DNA from 4 places in the Streptomyces sp. NPDC050422 genome. Region 2 is predicted to be linked to each of the others. Evidence: riboswitches for the same ligand, from Rfam matches in the RefSeq annotation. Region 2 holds a riboswitch; each other region holds the start of a gene.

Region 1 (5,693 bases), on a different contig from region 2:
CGTCGTCCTCATGCAGGAGAACCGTTCCTTCGACCACTACTTCGGCACCATGAACGGCGTCCGCGGCTTCGGTGATCCGCGTCCGGTCACGCTGCCCAGCGGGAAGCCCGTCTGGCATCAGAAGGACCTCCTCGGCAAGGAGGTGCTGCCGTTCCGGCCGCCCGCCGACGAGCTCGGCATGCAGTTCCTCCAGGACCTGAACCATGACTGGGCCGGCGGGCACCGGGCGTTCAACAAGGGTGCGTACGACCAGTGGGTGCCGGCCAAGACCGCGACGACGATGGCTCACCTCACCCGCGAGGACATCCCGTTCCACTACGCCCTCGCCGACGCGTTCACCGTCTGCGACGCCTACCACTGCTCGTTCATCGGGAACACCGACCCGAACCGCTACTACCTGTGGAGCGGACACACGGGCAACGACGGTTCCGGTGGCGGTCCCGTGCTCGGCAACGACGAGGCGGGGTACGGGTGGACCACCTACCCCGAGCGGCTGGAGCAGGCCGGAGTGTCGTGGAAGGTCTACCAGGACATCGGCGACGGGCTCGACGCCGCCGGGTCCTGGGGGTGGATCAGTGATGCCTACCGGGGTACGTACGGTGACAACTCGCTGCTCTACTTCAACAGCTACCGCGACGCCGCGCCCGGCGATCCGCTCTACGACAAGGCCCGCACCGGAACCGACATCAAGAACGGCGGCGGTCTCCTCGACGACCTGAAGGCCGACGTCCGGGCCGGGACGCTGCCGAAGGTCTCGTGGATCGTCTCTCCGGAGGCATACAGCGAGCATCCCAACTGGCCGGCCAACTACGGCGCCTGGTACATCTCGCAGGTCCTGGACGCGCTGACCGCCGACCCCGAGGTCTGGGGCCGGACCGCCCTCTTCATCACCTACGACGAGAACGACGGCTTCTTCGATCACGTCGTGCCGCCCTTCGTGCCGTCGGGACCCGCGCAGGGGCTGTCCACCGTCGACACCTCCGCCGACTACTTTCCCGGCGACATCCGGTACACCGCCGGGCCCTACGGGCTCGGTCAGCGGGTGCCCATGCTGGTCGTCTCACCGTGGAGCACCGGCGGGTTCGCCTGCTCCGAGGTCTTCGACCACACCTCCGTCATCCGCTTCATGGAGCAGCGCTTCGGCGTGCACGAGCCCAACATCTCGCCCTGGCGGCGCGCCGTCTGCGGCGATCTGACCTCCGCGTTCGACTTCGGTCGTACGGACGCCTCGGACATCTCGCTGCCGTCGACCGACGCCTACGAGCCGCCGGACCGCCTCCGGCACCCCGACTACGTTCCCGTACCGCCCGCGACCGGCAGCGTGCCCAAGCAGGAGAAGGGGGACCGGCCCACCCGGCCGCTGCGCTACGCACCCTTCGTCGACGGGGCCGCCGATCCGGCCACCGGCAAGTACCGCCTCACCTTCAGCGGTGGCGCCGCCGCGGGGGCGCAGTTCCTGGTGAGCTCCGCGAACCGCACCGACGGGCCCTGGACCTACACCACCGAGGCCGGCAAGTCCCTCGCGGACAGCTGGAACACCGCCTATTCCAAGGGAGTGACCGACCTCACCGTCCATGGGCCCAACGGCTTCCTGCGTACCTTCAGGGCCGGCGGGAAGGTGGCGGCGGGCCCCGAGGTGACGGCACGTCATGTCGCCGCAGGCGGTGGGTTGGAGCTCACCTTCGTCAACGCCGGGTCCGCGAACGTGCGTCTGACCGTACGCAGCGCCGCCGGGTACGGGGGAGGGGTGCAGACCTTCGCGGTCCGTGCGGGTGCGACCGTGAAACACGTGCTTGACCTGCGGGGAAGCAGGAGTTGGTACGACGTCACCGTCGTCTCCGACGTGGACGCCACGTTCCTGCGGCGCTACGCCGGACACGTCGAGACCGGCCGGGCCGGCAGGAGCGACCCGGGTCTCGTCACCGGGTGAGTGGATACGCCTCGGGACGGTTCGGGGGGGGGCGGGCGGTGTCCGTGCGTGGGCGCCACTCGCCCCTGACCGCCCGTCGGGTCGTGCGGTGTGCGTGAGTTAGAGTCTTGTTCGGGTCATGAGTTCCAGTGCACAGCCCCGGCTTGCTGGACGGCACCCCGCTCCGCTGCGGGTGCTCCGGGTGACGACCTGCCCCGTGCGAAGGGTACGGGGAACAGCGGACCGCGGTGCAGGGCATCCGGGGTCCACACCCCGGAAGGCGAACCTCACCATGCTGCGTCATCTCACCCAGAACGACTCCGTGCGGAGCGACGACTGCTCCCGTTACGCCGCGGGTCACCGCGTGCATTGGATCCACGCCAAGAAGTGCCGCCAGGAGCCGGGGCAGGCCGTCGAGATCCTGCTCACCTCCGGGGACGTCCGCGACGACGGGTGGGTCGAACTGCGGGCCGCCTTCGACTACGCGGGCGGCCTCCCCGCAGTGTGGACGCACGCTCCCGGAGCGTTGCGGGAGACCCTCGCCGGCCACCGCGGGCGGGTGTACTGGCTGGCGCGCTGGCATGCGTTGAAGCTCGTGCACGGCGACGGCGACGGTGGGGGAGCCGGTGCCAGGGCCGGGGGTGCTGCCGGGCTGGTCAACGTCGGGCTGGAGGGCGGCGAGCTGTGCGAGGGCGCCTGTGCCGGGGGGCGTGCCTCTCTGGCGTAGTCCGTCCCGTCGCGGCCGCTCGGTGAGCTCGTGCGGTACATCGCGATGCTCAGTAATTGTGCTGAGATGTCGTCCTGTTGTTCCGTTCATGGCGTGGGATTGATCGCTGTTGACCGTTCCGAGGTCACACAAAATCCTTATAGTGAACATGCGTTGATCGCATGATCTTGACGCGTTCAGCTGTCGCCACAGGAGTCAGGACTCATGACGCGCCCTTCTTCCACAGAGCCCGCGCCGCCCTCTCCTTCTCCGCCCCCCGACTGTCCGGCTCACGCCGGTGCCGTGCCGCTCGGTGGGCCCGGGTTCCAGACCGAACCGCAGGCCGTGTACCGCGCCATGCGGCGTGATCACGGGCCCGTCGTCCCCGTGGAGCTGCCGGGCGGCTTCCCCGCCTGGCTGGTCATCGGGTACCGGGAGCTCCACCAAGTCACCAGCGACGGCGAGCTGTTCCCGCGCGACGTCGGACTGTGGAACCAGTGGCCCCATATCCCCGACGACTGGCCCCTGCTGCCGATGGTGGGGCGACCCCTGCCCTCCATCTACTTCAGCGCGGGGGAGGAACACCGACGGCACGCGCGCATGGTCGGACCGGCCCTCGAAGGTGCTGACCCGTTCGAAATCCGCAGCCACTGCGAGCAGTTGGCGGACCGGCTGATCGACGACGTGTGCAGCCGTGGCACGGCCGATCTCGTCGCCGACTTCTGCGAGCCCCTCCCCGTACTCGTCCTCGCCCGTCTGGTCGGGTTCCCCGACGACGAAGGCGCCGACATCGCCCAGGTGTTGAAGGACCTCGCCGACGGCGGCCCCGACGCGCAGAGCGCCCATCTGCGGTTCGGGGAACACATGGCCCGGCTGGTGGCCGCGAAGCGGGCCGTGCCGGGGGACGACGTGACCTCCCGCATGCTCGCCTTCCCCGAGGCGTTCACCGACGAGGAGTACATGCTCGACCTGATGGCCATCACGGCCGCCGGGCACCTCACCACCGCAGACTGGGTCAGCAACTCCCTGCGGCTGATGCTCACCGAGGACGCGTTCGCCGACTCCATGGCCCGAGGCCGGCGGAGCATCGGCGAGGCCATGAACGAGGTGCTGTGGGAGGACACGCCCACCCAGATCCTCGCCGGCCGCTGGGCCGTCCGGGACACCCAGCTCGGCGGGCAGCGGATCAAGGCCGGGGACATGCTGCTGCTCGGGCTCGGCGCCGCCAACACCGACCCGCTGATCCGACAGGGCCTGTCCGGCACCGGAGCGCCCGCGCAGGGCGGCAACGGCGCCCATCTCGCTTTCAGTCACGGCGAGTACCGGTGCCCGTTCCCGGCCCAGGAGATCGCCGAGATCATCGCCCGTACCGGCATCGAGGTCCTGCTCGACCGGCTGCCCGATCTCCAGCTCGCCGTCCCCGTCGACGATCTCGAACGACGGCCCTCCGCGTTTCTGCGTGGCACCACCTCGCTCCCCGTTCGGTTCACCCCCGTTCGTACGACAGGAGACCTCTCGTGAACTGCCCCCACGCCGCCGCCCAGGCAGCAGCCAAGAACGGCGGGACCGTCGTCATCGACCCGATGGTCCAGGACCTGGACGGTGAGACGACGCGCCTGCGCGATGCCGGTCCGCTGGCCCGGATCGAGCTGCTCGGCGTACCGGCCTGGGCCCTCACGCGGCATGCCGACGCGCGGCAACTCCTGCTCGATTCACGGCTCGTGAAGGACCTCAACGCCTGGAGCCTGTGGCAGAAGGGCGAGGTGACGCACGAGTGGCCGCTCATCGGGATGATCGACGCCGGCCGCTCCATGTTCACCGTCGACGGCGACGAGCACCGGCGGCTGCGGACCAAGACCTCCCAGGCGCTCACGCCCCGCCGGCTGGAGGCGATACGCCCCGACATCGAGAAGTTCACCGAGGAACTGCTTGACGCGCTGGCCGAGGGCGGCAAGGACGGGGCGGTCGTCGACCTCAAGTCCGTGTTCGCGCAGCCGCTGCCCATGCGGGTCGTCGGCATGCTCATGGGGGTCGACCCCGCCTCGAACGCCATGCTGACCCGTCAGTACAAGGCCTTCTTCTCGATGCTCACCCCGCAGGACGAACGCCTGGCCCTCCTCGCCGACCTGGACGTCTTCTACGCCGGGCTCGTACGCGAGAAGACCGCGCAGCCGACCGACGACCTGACCTCCGCGCTCATCCTCGCCGACGAGGGCGGCGAGCCGCTGACCGAGGAAGAGGTGATCGGCAACCTCAAGGCGATGGTCGCGGCCGGGCACGAGACCACGATCGGGCTCATTCTCAATGCCGTACGCGCCCTGCTGGCGCACCCCGACCAGTTGCGGATGGTCCTCGACGGGGAGGTCTCCTGGGAGACCGTGATCGAGGAGACGCTGCGGTGGGACACCCCGACCACCCACCTGCTGATGCGCTTCGCCACTGAGGACATCCAGGTGGGTGACGGTGTCATCGCCAAGGGCGAGGGCGTGGTCATCTCCTACCGGGTGATCGGCCGTGACCCCAAGCAGCACGGTTCCGACGCCGACGCGTTCGACATCACCCGTACCACCCCCATCCGGCACATCACCTTCGGCCACGGTCCGCACATCTGCCCCGGTGCGGCGCTCTCCCGTGTCGAGGCGGGGATCGCCCTGCCGGCGCTCTTCGGGCGCTTCCCGGAACTGCGGCTCGCGGTGCCGGACGCCGACATCCGCAAGCTTCCCGTGATGACGCAGAACGACATGGAGGCCTTTCCCGTTCTACTCAACGCCTGAATCCGATCGGCAGGCGGCGCGCGTAGTGTGGTCGTCATGAAGATCCGCTTCGGAGTCGGGCTCGGTGCAGGTTCGTTGTTGTCGGATTTCAGCCGGATCGTCGACCGACTCGAAGACGACGGTGTCGATTCGCTCTGGCTGTCCGAGCACATCTACTCGGAGGCAGTGGACCCCTTCGTCGGCATGGCCCACGCCCTGTCGAGGACGACCCGGCTCAAGGTCGGTACGTCGGTCGCGGTGCTCCCGGGGCGGCATCCGGTCCTGGTCGCCAAGCAGTTGGCGTCCCTGGCCGGGCTCTCGTCCC
Region 2 (5,693 bases):
CGGGGCGATGGCCGAGGAGCGCATGGGCCACACCGAGTTCGCGTTCTTCTACCTCGGCTGCGGTTATCTGGCCCTGCTCGCCTACGCGGCCGCGCACTCCACGTCCGACCAGACGCTGGTCGGCGCGTCGGGGGCGATCTCGGCGGTCCTGGGAGCGTTCCTCTACCTCTTCCCCCGCGCCCGGGTCACCAGCCTGTTCCCGTTCCTGCTGTTCCTGCCGCTGCGCTTCCCCGCCTGGATCGTGCTGGTCTTCTGGTTCGTCCTGCAGTGGCTGGCGGCCGAGGGCGCGGGCAGCGGCCCCGGGGTCGCCTACCTCGCCCATGTGGTCGGCTTCGCCACCGGGTTCCTCTATGCCTGGGGGCGGTACCGGCGTGACCCCGGAGCCCTGCCTCGGGCCCGAGCCCGGCAAGACCCCGACGCAAGGCTCTAGAGTGAAGTCTCCAGCCACGGCCACCGAGGGAGAAAGCCAGCCGTGATCACCGCGATCGTGCTCATCAAAACCAGCGTGGACCGGATTCCCGAGATCGCCGAGGCCATCGCCGCGCTGGACAGCGTCAGCGAGGTCTTCTCGGTCACCGGTACCTACGACCTGATCGCCATGGTCCGGGTGTCCAAGCACGACGATCTCGCCGATGTCATCCCCGGCCGGATCAGCAAGATCCCCGGTGTCGAGGGGACCGACACACACGTCGCGTTCCGTACGTACTCCCAGCACGACCTGGAAGCGGCCTTCGCCATCGGCCTGGACGCCTAGGGCGTGTTTCGAAAGTAGCGCCGTCCACCCGGAGGACGGGCCGGGCGGCGTCTGGTGCGTGCGATCGCAAGGCGCCGGGAACTCCTCGTAGCGGAGCTGCTAGGACTTTTCGGCAACGCCGCGAGCAATGGGTCTCCCCTCCTCGAGCGAAGCCGAGAGCTCGGGGAAGTGCCAGACGCCGCCCGGCAGGCGGGACTTTCGAAACACGCCCTAGGGCTTCAGCACGTTCGGCCGGGTACGGACGGCTGTCCGTACCCGGCCGAACGTGCTGAGGGGCCTCAGACCTGGGTGGCCTCGCCACGGTCCGGGACGCAACGGCCGCCCTCGGTGCGGTACTTCCACTGGGCGCCCTCGTTCACGAGCTCCTTGACCGCCCGCAGGAAGCGCTCGACGTGCTCGTCCGGCGTACCGGCGCCGAAGCTGACCCGGATCGCGTTGAGGGACTTCTGACCCGGCTCGGCCTCCGGCGCGCCGCACTCGCCGACGTCCTGCGGGTCGGTGCCGAGCAGGGTGCGCACGAGCGGGTGGGCGCAGAACAGTCCGTCGCGGACCCCGATGCCGTACTCGGCCGAGAGCGCCGCGGCGAAGTGCGAGCTGTTCCAGCCCTCCACCACGAACGAGATGACGCCGACCCGCGGGGCGTCGTCGCCGAACAGCGAGAGCACCTTGACCGCGGGCACCTCGGCGAGTCCGGCGCGGACCTCGGTGACGAGCCGCTGCTCCCGGGTGACGAGGTTGTCGAAGCCGGCCTCGGTGAGCGCCTTGCAGGCGGAGGCGATGGAGTAGACGCCGATGACGTTGGGCGAGCCGGCCTCGTGGCGGGCGGCGGTGGTGTGCCACTCGACGTCCACCCCGCCGTCGGCGCGCCGGGCGACCTGGCGGGACGCGCCGCCGCCGGCCAGGTACGGCTCGGCATCGGTCAGCCAGTCGGAGCGGCCGGCGAGGACGCCGGAGCCGAAGGGCGCGTACAGCTTGTGCCCGGAGAAGGCGACCCAGTCCACGTCCAGCTCGGCGATGTCGACGGGGTGGTGCGGGGCGAGCTGGGCGGCGTCCAGCACGATCCGGGCGCCGCGGGCGTGCGCGGCGGCGGCGAGCTCCCTGACCGGCCACAGTTCGCCGGTGACGTTGGAGGCGCCGGTGACGCAGACCAGCGCGGGGCCGTAGGGGTCGCGGTCGGCCAGCGCCCGCTCCAGGGTCTCGACGGCCTGGGCCGGGGTGCGCGGGGCGTTCAGGTACGTCACCCGGGCGTCGCGCCAGGGCAGCAGCGAGGCGTGGTGCTCGGTCTCGAAGACGAACACCTGACAGTCGGCGGGCAGGACGGCGGCGAGCAGGTTGAGCGAGTCGGTGGTGGACCGGGTGAAGACCACCTGGTCCTCGGCGCGGCAGCCGAGGAACTCCGCGACGCTCTCACGGCTGGACTCGAAGAGGTCCGTGGAGAGCTGCGAGAGGTAGCCGGCACCGCGGTGGACGCTGCCGTAGTAAGGCGCGTACGCGGCCACGTCGTCCCACACCCGCTGCAGGGCCGGGGCGCTGGCGGCGTAGTCCAGCGCGGCGTAGGTGACCTCACCGCCGGTGACCAGCGGAACCGTCACATCCTTGCCCAGAACCGGCAGGGGGGCACAAATCGACTGGTCGGCGGCAGCAGTGAGGACAGACATGACGAACTCCCGTAACAGGCAGGCGAATTCCGCGTGCCTGCGGATACGCGGCAGCACGGAAGGAAGAAAGAGAGGTGTGCGGAGTAGGGCCGAAAGCCCTATCGCATTCGCGTGCTCACAAGAGGCTCCCTGAGGACCAGGACCCCACGGGTGGACATCTCACGATGTCGAGGGGTCCGCGCTTGCCGCAGACCTCGCTGCCTGCGGCCTGGTCTTCACCCGGGGCACCCCGCCACGGACGGAGGGTTGCCGGACAGCGGGCCGGGGCCGTAGTCGCTGTCACTCATGACCTGCGCAGCATCTTGCCATACGTACGAAAACGCGCAAGGCGCAGTCCATGATCTGGACTGCGCCCCGTCTCGTACCCGACGCCCTCTCAGGTGTTGCTGGCCACGACCCATCTCTCCAGCGCCCGGCCCGCCGCGCCCGAGTCGATGGACTCGGCGGCCTTGGTGATCCCCGCGGTGAGCTGCTCGGCGAGCGTGCCCTGCCCCGGGTCCAGCGCGACGAGAGCCGCCGCCGAGTTGAGCAGGACGGCGTCCCGTACGGGCCCCGTCTCCCCCGCGAGCAGCCGGCGGGCCACATCGGCGTTGTACGAGGCGTCGGCGCCGCGCAGGGCGTCCACCGGGACCAGGTCCAGGCCGACGTCGCGCGGGTCGAAGGCCTCCTCGCGCACCGCGCCGTCCCTGGCGATCCAGACGCGGGAGGTCGCGGTGGTGGTCAGCTCGTCCAGGCCGTCGTCACCCCGGAAGACCAGGGCCGAGTTGCCGCGCTCGGCGAGGACGCCCGCGACGATGGGCGCCATCCGGAGGTCCGCGACGCCGATCGCCTGCGACCGCACCTTGGCCGGATTGGTGAGCGGGCCGAGGATGTTGAAGGTGGTCGGCGCGCCGAGCTCCGCCCGGGCCTTCGCCGCGTACCTCAGGGCGGGGTGGAACTTCACGGCGAAGCAGAAGGTGATGCCCGCTTCCTCGGCGACCTCGACGACGCGCTGCGGAGGCAGCTCCAGATTGACGCCGAGCTTGCCCAGGACGTCGGAGGAGCCGCTGGCCGACGACGAGGCGCGGTTGCCGTGCTTGACGACCTTGGCGCCCGTCCCCGCCACGACGATCGCCGACATGGTGGAGATGTTGACCGTCTTGGCCATGTCGCCGCCGGTGCCCACGATGTCGACCGTACGGCCGGGCACATGGATGGTCGTGGCGTGCTCGTACATCGCGCGGACCAGGCCGGAAACCTCCGTGACGGTCTCGCCCTTGGCGCGCAGCGCCACCGCGAAGCCGGCGATCTGCACATCGGTCGCCTCGCCGCTCATGATGCGGTCCATCGCCCAGGCGGTGTCGTCCGCGGTCAGGTCCTGGCCGCGCAGCAGGGGGGTCAGCACGCCGGGCCAGGAACGAGCCGCCACGCTGTCGCCGCCGACCGGGGTCACAACGTTCATGGTCCACTCCTGGGTCCACAGCCGATAAAAGGAACGGGACCACCCTATCGAGCCCCGGGGACAGCGAAGAGCCCCGTCCATGCGATGGACGGGGCTCCTGCTGTGGCGATCAGTTCAGGTGATCAGTGGTGGCCGTGGCCGCTGGTGATCTCCTTGTACTCCTCGGCGGTGGGCTTGGCGATCTGGTTGTTCTCGCCGTAGAAGCCCTTGCTGAGCTTGGCCCGCAGCTTGTGCACCAGGGACACCTTGCGCTTGACACCGTTCTCGTCGACCGTCGGGCCGATCTCGACCGGCTTGTACTGCTCGTGCGCGGTGAGCGTGTGCAGCTGCGCGGGTGCGAGCGGCTCGTGGACCTCGACGAACTCACCGTGCGGCAGGCGCTTGATGAGCCCGGACTCGCGCCCGTGCAGCACCTTCTCCTTGTCACGGCGCTGAAGGCCGAGGCAGATCCGCTTGGTGGCGATGAACGCGAGAACCGGTCCGACGAAGAAGAAGATCCGGACGAACCACGAGATGGAGTTCAGCGACAGGTGGAAGTGCGTCGCCCAGAGGTCGTTACCGCCGCCCACCAGGCCGATGAAGTACACCGTGATCCACGCGACACCGAAGGCCGTACGGGTCGGGGCGTTGCGCGGGCGGTCCAGGATGTGGTGCTCGCGCTTGTCCCCGGTGACCCAGGACTCGATGAACGGGTACATCGCGATGGCACCCAGGATCACACCGAAGAGCACCAGGGGGATGAGCACGCCCAGGACGAGCGTATGACCCCAGAGGTTGATCTCCCAGCCGGGCATCACTCGGACCAGACCCTCGGCGAAGCCCATGTACCAGTCGGGCTGGGCGCCGGTGGACACCTGATCCGGGCGGTACGGGCCGATGGCCCAGATCGGGTTGATCGAGGCGATGCCCGCGATGACGGCGATGACACCGAAGACCAGGAAGAAGAAGCCTCCGGCCTTGGCCATGTACACCGGCAGCAGCGGCATGCCCACGACGTTCTTGTTCGTCCGGCCGGGACCCGCGAACTGCGTGTGCTTGTGGTAGAAGACCAGGATCAGGTGGCCCACCAGCAGCCCGAGCATGATGCCCGGCAGCAGCAGGATGTGGATCGAGTAGAACCGGGCGACGAAGTCGCCGCCGGGGAACTCCCCGCCGAACAGGAACATCGAGATGTAGGTGCCGACGACCGGCATCGACAGGATCGCGCCCTGGGTGAACCGGACACCCGTACCCGAGAGCAGGTCGTCCGGGAGCGAGTAACCGGTGAAGCCGGTGAACATACCCAGCACGAACAGCAGGAAGCCGAACAGCCAGTTGATCTCACGCGGCTTGCGGAACGCGCCCGTGAAGAACACGCGCATCATGTGCACGAACATGCCGGCCAGGAAGATCAGCGCGGCCCAGTGGTGGATCTGCCGGACCAGCAGCCCACCGCGGACGTCGAAGCTGATGTTCAGCGTCGAGGCGTAGGCCTCCGACATCCGGATGCCCTGCATGGGCTCGTACGGGCCGTGGTAGACGGTCTCGGCCATGCTCGGGTGGAAGAACAGCGTCAGATACACACCCGTGAGGATGATGATGATGAAGCTGTAGAGGCAGATCTCACCGAGCATGAAGGACCAGTGGTCCGGGAAGATCTTGCGCATGTTGGACTTGGCCAGGGAGTAGATCCCGAGCCGGCCGTCCGCCCAGTCGGCCATCTTCTCACCGGCGGGCGCCTTGCGCTTCGTATCGGTCGCAGTACTCATCCGCGCTCCCAGAATGCAGGACCGACGGGCTCTTCGAAGTCACCGAGCGCCACGAGGTTGCCCTCGCTGTTCACGTCGATCCGCAGCTGCGG
Region 3 (5,693 bases), on a different contig from region 2:
CACGTGAGCGCGCGCCCGGGGTCTCCTTCACGATCCGGCCGCTCGACGTGGACGAGGCCGAGGGCCAGCTGCGTCGCGGGGACCTCGACGCGTTCGTGGCCACGCCGGTGCTGTCACCGCAGCAGATCGTGCGGATCCCGCTCTTCCGCGAGCGCTACGTCGGCATGGTCGCGGCCGGCCACCCCCGCGTCCGGGGAGAGTCCGTCACGCTCACGGACCTCGCGGAGGAGAGCCACGCGACAGTGTTCGGCCCCAGTGGTCACATCACGCCGAGGGCGGTGCTGGCGTCGCACGGACTGCTGGACCGGGTGGCTCTGGAGGTGACCCGGCTGTCCATCCTTCCGTACGTCCTGGAACAGACGGACCTGATCGCCATCGTGCCCGAGTACGTCGGTGAGGTGTTCACCGCTTCCCATCAAGTACGGCTGGTACGGCTGCCGTTCGACACCGAGCCGATCGAGGTGGCTCTGTACGCCCGGCACGAGTCGTCGCGCAGCCCCGCGCAGCGGTGGCTGGTCCACTTCATGTCCGAGGTCCTCGGCGAACAGGTGAGCCCGGCCCAGCTTCCGCCGTGGAGCGGCGACCGGGGCTGAGGGCTGTCCCGGGAGCCTCTCATTCGCCGAGAATCCGCTCCCACAGCAGCCCGTCCCGCCAGCTCCCGTCGAAAAGGATCGAGGAGTGCGCGACGCCGTACGGGCTGAACCCGTTGCGGCGCAGCACCCGCTGCGACGGCAGGTTCTCCAGATGGGTCGACGCCTCGGCGCGGTGCAGCCCGAGTTCGTCCGTCATCACCCGGAGTGCGAGCCCGACGGCGCGCCCGGCATGGCCCTGGCCCTGGGCGAGACCGGTGATCCAGTAGCCGACGGAGCCGCGGCGCAGGTGGGGCTGCGGCAGGATGCCTCCGACGGTGATCTGCCCGATCACCTGGTCGTCGGCGAGCACCACGCCCGGCCAGACCCCGCCGGTCCGGTGTCCGGCCAGCAGACGGTCGATCCGCTCCACCTGGCCCTCCGGGGTGAAGAAGCCGGCCGGCTGGGCCGGTTCCCACCGCCGGAAGGCCTCCAGGTCTCGCACCCGGTGCGCGGCGATCGGAGCGGCGTCGGTGGGCTCGATCAGGCGGATCGCGGTGCTGTTGCCCATGGCTGATCCCTCGTCACAGTGCGTCGGATGAAAACAGTGCGCCGGATGAAAACGGCCGGCGCAGGCGCCTCACGACGGTGTTGCCGATCAGCCGGATTCCGCGTCGGCCGTCGTGGAGCCGGACAGAATCGACAGGCGCCCGAGGACCCTGGGCAGGAACCTCATGAGGCCACCCGCCGGGCCGCGACGGCGTCGGGGTGAGGCAGGCCGAGGTGGTCGCGCAGGGTCGTTCCCTCGTACTCGGTACGGGACACTCCGCGTTCCTGGAGGAGGGGCACCACCGTGTCGGCGAACACGTCCAGCCCGCCGGGGGTGATGTGCGGGACGAGGATGAAGCCGTCGGCGGCGTCCGCCTGGACGAAGTCGTTGATGGTCCGGGCGACGGTGGCCGCCGAGCCGACGAAGGCCTGACGGTTTCCGGTCTCGATGACCAGATCGCGGATCGACCAGTTCTTCGCGGCCGCGAGCTCCCGCCACTCCCGGGCGGTGGCGAGCGGGTCACGGTACATGCGCACCTGGGCGCGGCCGCGGGCGACGGTGTGTTCGCCGAGGTCCGGATCGATGTCGGGGAGCGGTCCCTCGGGGTCGTACGAGGAGAGGTCGCGGTTCCAGACGAACTCGAGGTGCTTGATCGCGGTGGCACCGCTGACCTGCTGCCGCCGGACCTCGCGGGACAGTTCCTGCGCCTCGGCGTCGGTGTCGCCCAGGACGAAGGTCGCCGCGGGGAGGATCAGCAGCTGGTCAGGGGTGCGGCCGTGGCGGGCGAGGCGGCCCTTGACGTCCGTGTAGAACGCCTGCCCCTCCTTGAGGGTGCTGTAGCGGCTGAAGATCGCGTCGGCGCCCTCCGCCGCGAACTCCCGTCCTTCGTCGGAGTCGCCGGCCTGGAAGATCACCGGGCGGCCCTGCGGGCTGCGCGGGACGTTGAACTGCCCCTCGATGTCGAAGTGCTGCCCCTTGTGCACGAAGGATCCGGCCCGCACGTCCCGGAGGAAGGTCCCCGACCCCTGATCGGCGACGATCTCGTCGCCGCGCCATGAATCGAACAGCTCGTTGGCCGTGGCGAGGAACTCCTTGGCCCGGGAGTACCGCTCCTCCTGCGGCAGGAATCCGCCCCGGCGGAAGTTCTCGCCCGTGAAGGCGTCCCACGAGGTGACGACGTTCCACGCCGCGCGCCCACCCGAGAGGTGATCGAGGCTGGCGAACTGGCGGGCCACCTCATAGGGCTCGTTGAACGTGGAGTTGATCGTGCCGGTGAGGCCGAGGTGTTCGGTGACGGCGGCGAGGGCGGACAGCACGGTGAAAGTGTCGGGGCGCCCGACCACGTCCAAGTCGTATATCTCACCGCCCTGTTCGCGCAGGCGCAGCCCCTCGGCGAGGAACAGGAAGTCGAACTTGGCGCGCTCGGCGGTGCGGGCGAAGTGCGCGAACGAGCTGAACTCGACGTGGCTGCCCGCCGCGGGATCGCTCCACACGGTGGTGTTGTTGACGCCCGGGAAGTGGGCGGCGAGATGGATCTGCTTGAGCGGCTTGCCGGTGCTGTGGCCGGCGCCGTTGCTGGTGCTCATGTCGGTGGTCCCTCCGGCTCAGACGGTGGCGAAGCGGTTGGCGGGGCGGGCGAGTCCGAGCAGCCCGCGCAGGGTGTCGGCCTCGTAGGCGGTCCGGAAGGCGCCTCGGCGCTGCAGTTCCGGCACCAGGTCGCGGGTGATCGCCGGGAGGTCGTGGCCGATCACGGCGGGGCGCAGCCGGAAGCCGGAGAGCCCTGCCGACTGCCATTCCTGGAGCAGGTCCGCCAGTTGCGCGGGTGTGCCGGTGAACACCTTCGCGTCGCTGGAGTACGGGTGTCCCGCGAGGCCGTCGAGACGGTCGCGGCGGGCCGCCGCGGCCGCGGGGTCGTCGTCGAGGAAGACCACGAGGTCCCCGAAGAGGTGCAGGGGGTCCGCCGCCCGTCCCGCTGCCGCCTGTTCGGTGCGGATCTCCTCGACGATGGCTACGGCGTGACCGGTGTCGTGCGGGGTGACGTATCCGATGTCCGTGGAGCGGGCCACCAGCCGGAAGGGCAGGCTCCGGTGCGCCAGGGCGCTGACGACGGGCTGGCCCTGCGGAGGCCGGGGTGTGATCGAGGGGCCCTTGACGCTGAAGTGCCGGCCCTCGAAGTCGATGTAGTGCAGCTTGTCGCGGTCGATGAAGCGTCCCGTGGCCGCGTCCCGGATCTCCGCGCCGTCCTCCCAGCTGTCCCACAGGCGGCGCACCGCCTCGACGTAGTCGGCGGCTTCCCCGAAGAGTTCGCCGGTCAGCTCGCGTACGGCCGGGGTGTCCAGTTCGTCGACGCCGAAGCGCGGGAACGTACGGCGGCCGAAGTGGGCGGCTTCGTGCTGCCGGGCCGACACCTGGACGCGCAGCCCCGCCCGCCCGGTGCTCACGTAGTCGAGGGTGGCGATGGCCTTGGAGATGTGGAACGGCTCGGTGTGGGTGGCGACCACGGTGGGGACGAGCCCGATGTGCCGGGTCAGCGGGGCGACGCGGGCGGCGATGAGCACCGCGTCGAGCCGCCCGCGCTCCTGGTCGGTGCGGTCGTCGGGCTCGGCGAACTGCGAGGACTGGAGCCCGAGCGCGTCCTCGATCGTCACGAAGTCGAGCAGGCCGCGTTCGGCCTCGGTCACGATGTCGGTCCAGTACGCGGCGGTGAGCAGTTCCTCGGGCCGGGCCACCGGCTCGCGCCAGGCGGCGGGGTGCCAGCCCGCGCCGTTGAGCGCGACGGCCAGGTGGAGAGGGGTGGGAAGGGGAGGGTGCGGGGAGGACGATGCGGACACGGGAGGGTGCCTTCCTGAACGACCGTGGATGATCGCCGGGCCTCGTCGGGAGGTGCGGCGTCGCGGGTACGGGTCAGGAACAACAGAGCGCGCCGGCCACGCGCTGGAGGTCGATGTGCGGCCGGGAGTAGAGGTGGACGCGGCGCCGGGGGGCGAGCACCTTGACGAGCGGGCAGGACACCGTTGGCATGGCCCTCGCCTCCGCTCTTCCGGCTCGGCGGGCCCTGGGGCCTCGCGCTTGCGGAACCCGGACGGGCTCCGCCTGGTCGTCACCTGGAGCACCCCGCCGCGCGGGAGGGTTGCCGGTCAGCAAGCCAGGGCTTGACGCTGACGCTCATGACCTGCCGCGAACGCTACGCGCGACGGCCGCGCCGCGCAATGCCCCGTGGATCATGGTCGTGCTCGCCGTGCCCTGAGTCACAACAACGCGGCCGCGCGATCTGTTCCGTCCGGCCGGAACCCGTGCAAGTCCCCTTCTGCGGAGGGTTCCTGGCAACCGTGGTGGTCGTCCCGGACCGGATGTGCCCCGGTTCGGGGCCACCGGTTCAGTCGGTCAGACCGGCTGCGAGGGTCGCCCCGAGCTCCCAGCACGCGTCGATGTCGGACTTGGCGGGTTCTCCCGTGACGGTCACGGCGTCGGCCGCGCGGCGCCATCCGAGGCCCTTCGTGATGGACTCGATGGCCCGAGCCGCCCCGGTCACGTCGTTGCCGCCGTGCACGTAGTACCCGAAGGGGCGGCCCTGCGTCGCGTCCAGACACGGGTAGTAGACCTGGTCGAAGAAGTGCTTGAGGGCGCCCGACATGTAGCCGAGGTTCGCCGGGGTCCCGAGCAGAACGCCGTCGGCGGCGAGCACGTCGGACGCCGTCGCGGCGAGCGCGGCGCGGCGTACGACCCGTACGCCCTCGATCTCGTCCGTCGTCGCACCGGAGACGACGGCTTCGAACAGTGCCTGGCAGTTCGGCGAGGGCGTGTGATGCACGATCAGCAAGGTAGCCACACCGGGAACCCTGCCGTGCCCGCACCGCGGCCGCAAGCGCGGTCCGCCTTGTGCGGCGCGCACTGCGGGCATCGGCCGGTTCCGCCCGGCGCGGCGCGACCACCGCGGGCGGGCCGGCACCACTCGTCTCCGGCGCTTCCGGTGGTCCGGCCTGCTGAGGACCGACGCCGAGCTCATCTGCCGAATCGATTGCCCCGTGTCCTCGATGTCATCGACTATGCATCCATGAGTGGTCGACGCAGAGGTGCGGCATGAGGTCCGGCCGGGACGCCCGGCAGAGCATCGGCATCCTCGCGGACGATCTCACCAGCGCCGGGGACGGTGCCGCACCGTTCCGCCGGACCGGTCACGAGGCGCGGGTCCTCCTGTCCGCCCCGGCGACAGCACTCCCGCAGGCCCCGGGTGTGACAGCGGTCGACCTGGGAACCCGGCTGCTTGACGAGGCAGCCGCCGCGACGCGTGCCGGGCGGGCAGCCCGCCTGTTCGCCGGCTCCACGCTCCTGTTCAAGACGGTGGACTCGACCCTGCGCGGCCATGTCGCGGCCGAGGTCCGGGCAGCGTGGGCGGGTTCGCGGCGACGAGCCGTCGTCATCGCCCCCGCCTTCCCCGCGGAGGGCAGGGTGACGCGGCAAGCGGTCCAGTACGTGTGGGGCGTGCCGGTCCATGAGAGCGGCTTCGCCCGCGACCCTGTGCATCCGGTGCGGTGCTCGGACCTCACGGCGGTGTTCCCGGACGCCGTTCCGAT
Region 4 (5,693 bases), on a different contig from region 2:
CGAGCAGGGCGCGGTAGGCGAGCATCCCGCGGACGATGTTCTTGGACAGTTCCGTACGGTCCACCCGCACGATCGTCTTCCGGCCGGGGCCCACCTGTTCCCGCAGCGCCGCCATCCGCTCGTCCACGTCCGCCTCGTGCGCGCGGCGGCGCAGGAAGTCCGCGTCGGCACCGAGACCGTGCACCCCGATCCGGGTATGCCCCGTGCCACCGAGGATCTCCGTGCAGCAGCCGATGAACGCATCGGCCCAGCGGCGGGTCAGGAACGCCGCCCGGTCGGCGCCGAGGATGCCGCGCAGCAGCTGTTCGGCGATGTCGTCGGGCAGCAGCCGGAAGTAGTCGACGGGCGCCCACGGCGTGTGCGAGAAGTGGCCGATCCTGAGGTCGGGGCGGAGCTCGCGGAGCATGCCGGGCACCAGGGCCAGGTGGTAGTCCTGCACGAGGACCGCCGCGCCCTCGCCCGCCTCCTCGGCGAGCGCCTCGGCGAAGGCCCGGTTGTACGTCTCGAAGGCGGCCCACTGACGGCGGAACTCCGCGTCGAAGACGGGCTCGACGGGGGTCTGGTAGAGCAGGTGGTGGACGAACCAGAGCACCGAGTTCGCGATGCCGTTGTACGCGTCGGCGTGCACGTCCGCGTCGATGTCGAGCATCCGGACGCCCGGCTCGCCGACCCCGCGACGCACTGCCTCGCGGTCACCGTCCCCGAGGGCGGCGCAGACCCACATCTTGTCGTCCACGGCGCTCAGGCCGGAGACGAGTCCGCCCCCGCCGCGCCGGGAGTCGAGGGAGCCGTCCTCGCGCAGCGCGTACGAGACGGGGCCGCGGTTGGACGCGACGAGAACCTGGGCAGCGGGCTGAGGGGCGTGCTCGGAGACCATGGGCGGAATCTAGCCCGATCACCAACCGCCCAAACGTGCGAAGCCGGACGGTGTCACGCCGCTCGGCGTGAAACGTACTCCTCGATCTCGCGCATCGGCGGCCGCTCCTCGGTGTCCACCGGGTAGGTGTGCGGGACGAATCCGTGCTCGCCGCGCTCGAACTGGGTCAGCGACGGGCGCACCAGATGCCCGCGGGACAGGCGGAGTTGGGCGGTCCGGTAGATCGCGGCCGCCATCCGGCCGAGCGCCTGGCCGTCCTGGTGGCGGTGCTTCCTGACCCCGACGTCGACCTGGGCGAGCGCGTCCAGGCCGACCGTGTGCAGGGCGTCGACGAGCAGACCCAGCTCCACTCCGTAACCGACGGGGAACGGCAGCCGCTCCAGCAGTGAGCGGCGCACGGCGTACTCGCCGCCCAGCGGCTGGACGAAACCGGCCAGCTGGGGCCAGTGCAGATTGAGCAGCGGGCGTGCCACCATTTCGGTGACCCGGCCGCCCTGCCCCGTGGTGTCGCCGAACGGGCGGTCGTACATCGCCTTGACGAACTGCACCGAGGGATCGGTCAGCAGCGGACCGACGATGCCGGAGACGAACTCCGCCGAGAAGTCCTTCAGGTCCGCGTCGATGAAGCAGACGATGTCGCCGCCGGTCACCAGGAGTGACCGCCAGAGGACCTCGCCCTTGCCGGGGACGGCCGGGATGCGGGGCAGGATCGCGTCCCGGTGGACCACCCGGGCGCCCGCCCGGCGGGCGACCTCGGTGGTGGCGTCCGTGGAGCCGGAATCGATCACCACGAGCTCGTCGACCAGCCGGACCTTCTCCATGAGCTCGCGCCGGATCGTCGTGACGATGTCCCCGACCGTCGCCGCCTCGTTCAGCGCGGGCAGCACCACACTCACGCTCGCGCCGTTCCCGGCGTCGAGCAGACGGTCCAGCGGACGGTCGGCGGCTGACCAGGAACGCCTGGTCAGCCAGCGTTCGACCTCTTCCAGCACGGTCGATACTCCCTGTATGTGATCCATCTCGCGGTACGGACGACTATCTCAACAGTCCGGTGCTTCGGTTACAGTCTTGAACAACGCAGATGACCGTCGCATGCCGGGGTCCGTCCGCCGATAAACGCCTGGATCCATGGTCCAGTGCCACAGCGCTCATCCAGAGGGACTGAGGGAACGGCCCGTTGAAGTCCCGGCAACCCTCCCGCCGACCGCGAGGTCAGGTGGGGAAGGTGCCAATTCCGTCTCGTGACGAAATGCGTCGCGAGGAAGATGAGGAAAGGACCTCGCCATCATGGCTGTTGAGACTGTTGCAGCACACACCGAAGCTTCCGTGGACCTCGGTCCCGCCGCGGCGCTTTCCTGTCGCGAATGCGGAGAACGGTTCGCACTCGGCCCCCTTTTCGCCTGCGCGTCCTGTTTCGGGCCGCTCGAAGTGGCGTACGACCTGCCGAGCGGCTCCCCGGACGAGCTGAAGAAGCGCATCGAGGCCGGACCCAACAACATCTGGCGCTACGCGCCGCTGCTGCCGGTCCCCTCCGATGTCGCGGACAAGCCCAACATCAACCCCGGCTTCACCAAGCTGGTCAAGGCCGACAACCTCGCCCGCGAGCTGGGCGTCACCGGCGGCCTGTACGTCAAGGACGACTCCGGCAACCCGACGCACTCCTTCAAGGACCGCGTCGTCGCGATCGCCGTCGAGGCCGCCCGCGCCTTCGGATTCACCACCCTGTCCTGCTCCTCCACCGGCAACCTCGCCGGCGCCGTCGGCGCAGCCGCCGCCCGGGCCGGCCTGCGCTCCTGCGTGTTCATCCCGCACGACCTGGAGCAGGGCAAGGTCGTCATGGCCGCGGTGTACGGCGGTGAGCTGGTCGGTATCGAGGGCAACTACGACGACGTCAACCGCTTCTGCTCCGAGCTCATCGGCGACCCGCTCGGCGAGGGCTGGGGCTTCGTCAACGTCAACCTGCGTCCGTACTACGGCGAAGGCTCCAAGACCCTCGCGTACGAGATCTGCGAGCAGCTCGGCTGGCAGCTGCCCGACCAGATCGTCATCCCGATCGCGTCCGGCTCGCAGCTCACGAAGATCGACAAGGGCCTCCAGGAGCTGATCAAGCTCGGCCTGGTCGAGGACAAGCCGTACAAGATCTTCGGTGCCCAGGCCGAGGGCTGCTCCCCGGTCTCCGCCGCCTTCAAGGCCGGTCACGACGTGGTCCGCCCGCAGAAGCCGAACACGATCGCCAAGTCCCTGGCGATCGGCAACCCGGCCGACGGCCCGTACGTCCTGGACATCGCCCGCCGCACCGGTGGCGCCGTCGAGGACGTCAACGACGAGCAGGTCGTCGACGCGATCAAGTTGCTGGCGCGCACCGAGGGCATCTTCGCCGAGACCGCGGGCGGGGTGACGGTCGGCGTGACGAAGAAGCTGATCGACGCCGGCCTGCTGGACCCGGCGCTCACCACCGTCGTCCTGAACACCGGAGACGGCCTCAAGACGCTGGACGCGGTGGCCGCCACCTCGCAGGCGACCGCGACGATCCGCCCGAGCCTGGACGCCTTCCGCGAAGCCGGCCTCGGCACCAGCTGACCACTCACCCGAGACTTCAGGAAGGGCACCCACCATGAGCGTCAAGGTCCGTATCCCCACCATCCTCCGCACCTACACGGGCGGCCAGGCCGAGGTCCCGGCCGAGGGCACGACCCTCTCCCAGGTCATCCAGTCCCTGGAGAAGGACCACCCGGGCATCGCCGCCCGCGTACTGGACGACCAGGGCAAGCTGCGCCGCTTCGTGAACGTGTACGTCAACGACGACGATGTGCGCTTCGAGGGCGGCCTGGACGCGGCCACCCCGGACGGCGCCGGTATCTCGATCATCCCGGCCGTCGCCGGCGGCTGCTGAGCCGCGGCCCGGGCCCTTCGAGGCCGCCGGGCCGACTTCACAGCGTGACCACGATTGCCCCCTCCGCGAGAGAAGCGGAGGGGGCAATTCTGCATGGTTGAGCGCGGTACAGTGAGGGAAGCCCCCTTCGCTGCCCGTGCCCCCCGCATATGAGAATGCGCCTGGCCACGACAAGATGCAGCCAAAGTACGTGAGCTCCTTGCGCCATAAGTCGCCTTTGCCTGGCCTGACTTGCCCTGGAATCTCATGAATCCCTCACATTCGGGCGATCGGTGCTGCCCAGAATTCTCGTCCGATTGACCTGTTGCAGAGGGCAGTTGGGCAGATACATTCGGCCGCGGTCGACGCGTTCCGGCGCACGCACCCTCTCCTGTCGGAGGGTGAGTTCTGACCCGGGTCCGCGAAGTGCGGTCCCGTGCAAGGGCCAGTAATAGGGGAGTTAGGCATGGCTCAGGGCACCGTCAAGTGGTTCAACGCGGAGAAGGGGTACGGCTTCATCGCGGTCGACGGTGGTGCGGATGTTTTCGTCCACTACAGCGCGATCCAGATGGACGGGTACCGCACCCTCGAAGAGGGTCAGCGAGTTGAATTCGAGATCTCGCAGGGCCAGAAGGGGCCCCAGGCGGACATGGTCAAGCTCGCCGTCGGCTGAGCCCGTCGGCCGCGACACAGTCGGCCAACGACACTACTCACGCACGGAGGGCCCGTACCCCTGAGGTACGGGCCCTCCGCGCGTCCCGGGCCACTTCCGCGCACCCCTCGCCGCTGTCCACGCTCCGAGGAGGACGCTTGCGCCCACCGGTCGCCCGACCACCTCCCCTCAAGGAGCCTTCGGCGCTTGCACTCGACGGGGTCGAGTGCTAATTATTGGTTAGCACTCTCTGGGTGAGAGTGACAGAAACTTGGACCGGGCCGGTGAGGCCCGCAGGTCTCCGGGGCAAGGAACCGGCAGACAGGCAGGCCGTCCGTCGCGGGCGCCTCTCGGTCCGGAGAAATCCACCCCTGTCCGGGAGGACCACTTCATATGGCCAAGATCATCGCCTTCGACGAGGAGGCCCGGCGCGGTCTTGAGCGCGGCATGAACCAGCTCGCCGACGCCGTCAAGGTCACCCTCGGCCCCAAGGGCCGCAACGTCGTCCTTGAGAAGAAGTGGGGCGCCCCCACGATCACCAACGATGGTGTTTCCATCGCCAAGGAGATCGAGCTGGAGGACCCGTACGAGAAGATCGGTGCGGAGCTGGTCAAGGAGGTCGCCAAGAAGACGGACGACGTCGCCGGCGACGGTACGACCACCGCCACCGTTCTGGCTCAGGCGCTCGTCCGCGAAGGCCTTCGCAACGTGGCCGCGGGTGCGAACCCGATGGCTCTCAAGCGGGGCATCGAGAAGGCCGTCGAGGCCGTCTCCGCCGCCCTCCTGGAGCAGGCCAAGGACGTGGAGACCAAGGAGCAGATCGCTTCGACGGCCTCCATCTCCGCCGCCGACACCCAGATCGGCGAGCTCATCGCCGAGGCCATGGACAAGGTCGGCAAGGAAGGCGTCATCACGGTCGAGGAGTCCCAGACCTTCGGTCTGGAGCTCGAGCTCACCGAGGGCATGCGCTTCGACAAGGGCTACATCTCGGCGTACTTCGCCACGGACATGGAGCGCATGGAGTCGTCCCTGGACGACCCGTACATCCTGATCGTGAACTCGAAGATCAGCAACGTGAAGGACCTCCTTCCGCTGCTCGAGAAGGTCATGCAGTCCGGCAAGCCGCTGCTGATCATCGCCGAGGACGTCGAGGGCGAGGCCCTGTCGACCCTGGTCGTCAACAAGATCCGTGGCACCTTCAAGTCCGTCGCCGTCAAGGCTCCGGGCTTCGGTGACCGCCGCAAGGCCATGCTCGGCGACATCGCCATCCTCACCGGTGGCACCGTCATCTC

The links. A riboswitch is a leader RNA that binds a small molecule or an ion and turns the genes downstream of it on or off. The one in region 2 is predicted to bind S-adenosylmethionine.
Region 1: it holds a riboswitch for S-adenosylmethionine, as region 2 does, so the genes downstream of both, ACIBJG_RS21445 (hypothetical protein) here and ACIBJG_RS08235 (aminotransferase class V-fold PLP-dependent enzyme) in region 2, are expected to answer to the same signal.
Region 3: it holds a riboswitch for S-adenosylmethionine, as region 2 does, so the genes downstream of both, ACIBJG_RS18640 (putative leader peptide) here and ACIBJG_RS08235 (aminotransferase class V-fold PLP-dependent enzyme) in region 2, are expected to answer to the same signal.
Region 4: it holds a riboswitch for S-adenosylmethionine, as region 2 does, so the genes downstream of both, thrC (threonine synthase) here and ACIBJG_RS08235 (aminotransferase class V-fold PLP-dependent enzyme) in region 2, are expected to answer to the same signal.

Annotation. Positions count from the first base shown of each region.
Region 1 covers NZ_JBITIE010000013.1:22,975-28,667, forward strand. Annotated here, with positions in the region: gene ACIBJG_RS21440 (phosphocholine-specific phospholipase C) at 1-1,930, shown strand, start outside; SAM riboswitch class IV at 2,045-2,154, shown strand; gene ACIBJG_RS21445 (hypothetical protein) at 2,202-2,636, shown strand; gene ACIBJG_RS21450 (cytochrome P450) at 2,841-4,136, shown strand; gene ACIBJG_RS21455 (cytochrome P450) at 4,133-5,389, shown strand; gene ACIBJG_RS21460 (TIGR03854 family LLM class F420-dependent oxidoreductase) at 5,426-5,693, shown strand, end outside.
Region 2 covers NZ_JBITIE010000005.1:23,607-29,299, reverse strand. Annotated here, with positions in the region: partial or broken gene ACIBJG_RS08245 (rhomboid family intramembrane serine protease) at 1-476, shown strand, start outside; gene ACIBJG_RS08240 (Lrp/AsnC family transcriptional regulator) at 473-754, shown strand; gene ACIBJG_RS08235 (aminotransferase class V-fold PLP-dependent enzyme) at 1,033-2,412, opposite strand; SAM riboswitch class IV at 2,586-2,703, opposite strand; gene trpD (anthranilate phosphoribosyltransferase) at 2,789-3,853, opposite strand; gene ACIBJG_RS08225 (cytochrome bc complex cytochrome b subunit) at 3,976-5,601, opposite strand; gene ACIBJG_RS08220 (Rieske 2Fe-2S domain-containing protein) at 5,598-5,693, opposite strand, start outside.
Region 3 covers NZ_JBITIE010000011.1:52,918-58,610, forward strand. Annotated here, with positions in the region: gene ACIBJG_RS18620 (LysR family transcriptional regulator) at 1-593, shown strand, start outside; gene ACIBJG_RS18625 (GNAT family N-acetyltransferase) at 613-1,140, opposite strand; gene ACIBJG_RS18630 (NtaA/DmoA family FMN-dependent monooxygenase) at 1,302-2,705, opposite strand; gene ACIBJG_RS18635 (LLM class flavin-dependent oxidoreductase) at 2,724-3,950, opposite strand; gene ACIBJG_RS18640 (putative leader peptide) at 4,024-4,140, opposite strand; SAM riboswitch class IV at 4,180-4,292, opposite strand; gene ACIBJG_RS18645 (flavodoxin family protein) at 4,496-4,948, opposite strand; gene ACIBJG_RS18650 (four-carbon acid sugar kinase family protein) at 5,200-5,693, shown strand, end outside.
Region 4 covers NZ_JBITIE010000014.1:55,258-60,950, reverse strand. Annotated here, with positions in the region: gene ACIBJG_RS22725 (trehalose-6-phosphate synthase) at 1-877, opposite strand, end outside; gene ACIBJG_RS22720 (glucosyl-3-phosphoglycerate synthase) at 931-1,869, opposite strand; SAM riboswitch class I at 2,023-2,149, shown strand; gene thrC (threonine synthase) at 2,165-3,457, shown strand; gene ACIBJG_RS22710 (MoaD/ThiS family protein) at 3,492-3,770, shown strand; gene ACIBJG_RS22705 (cold-shock protein) at 4,216-4,422, shown strand; gene groL (chaperonin GroEL) at 4,795-5,693, shown strand, end outside.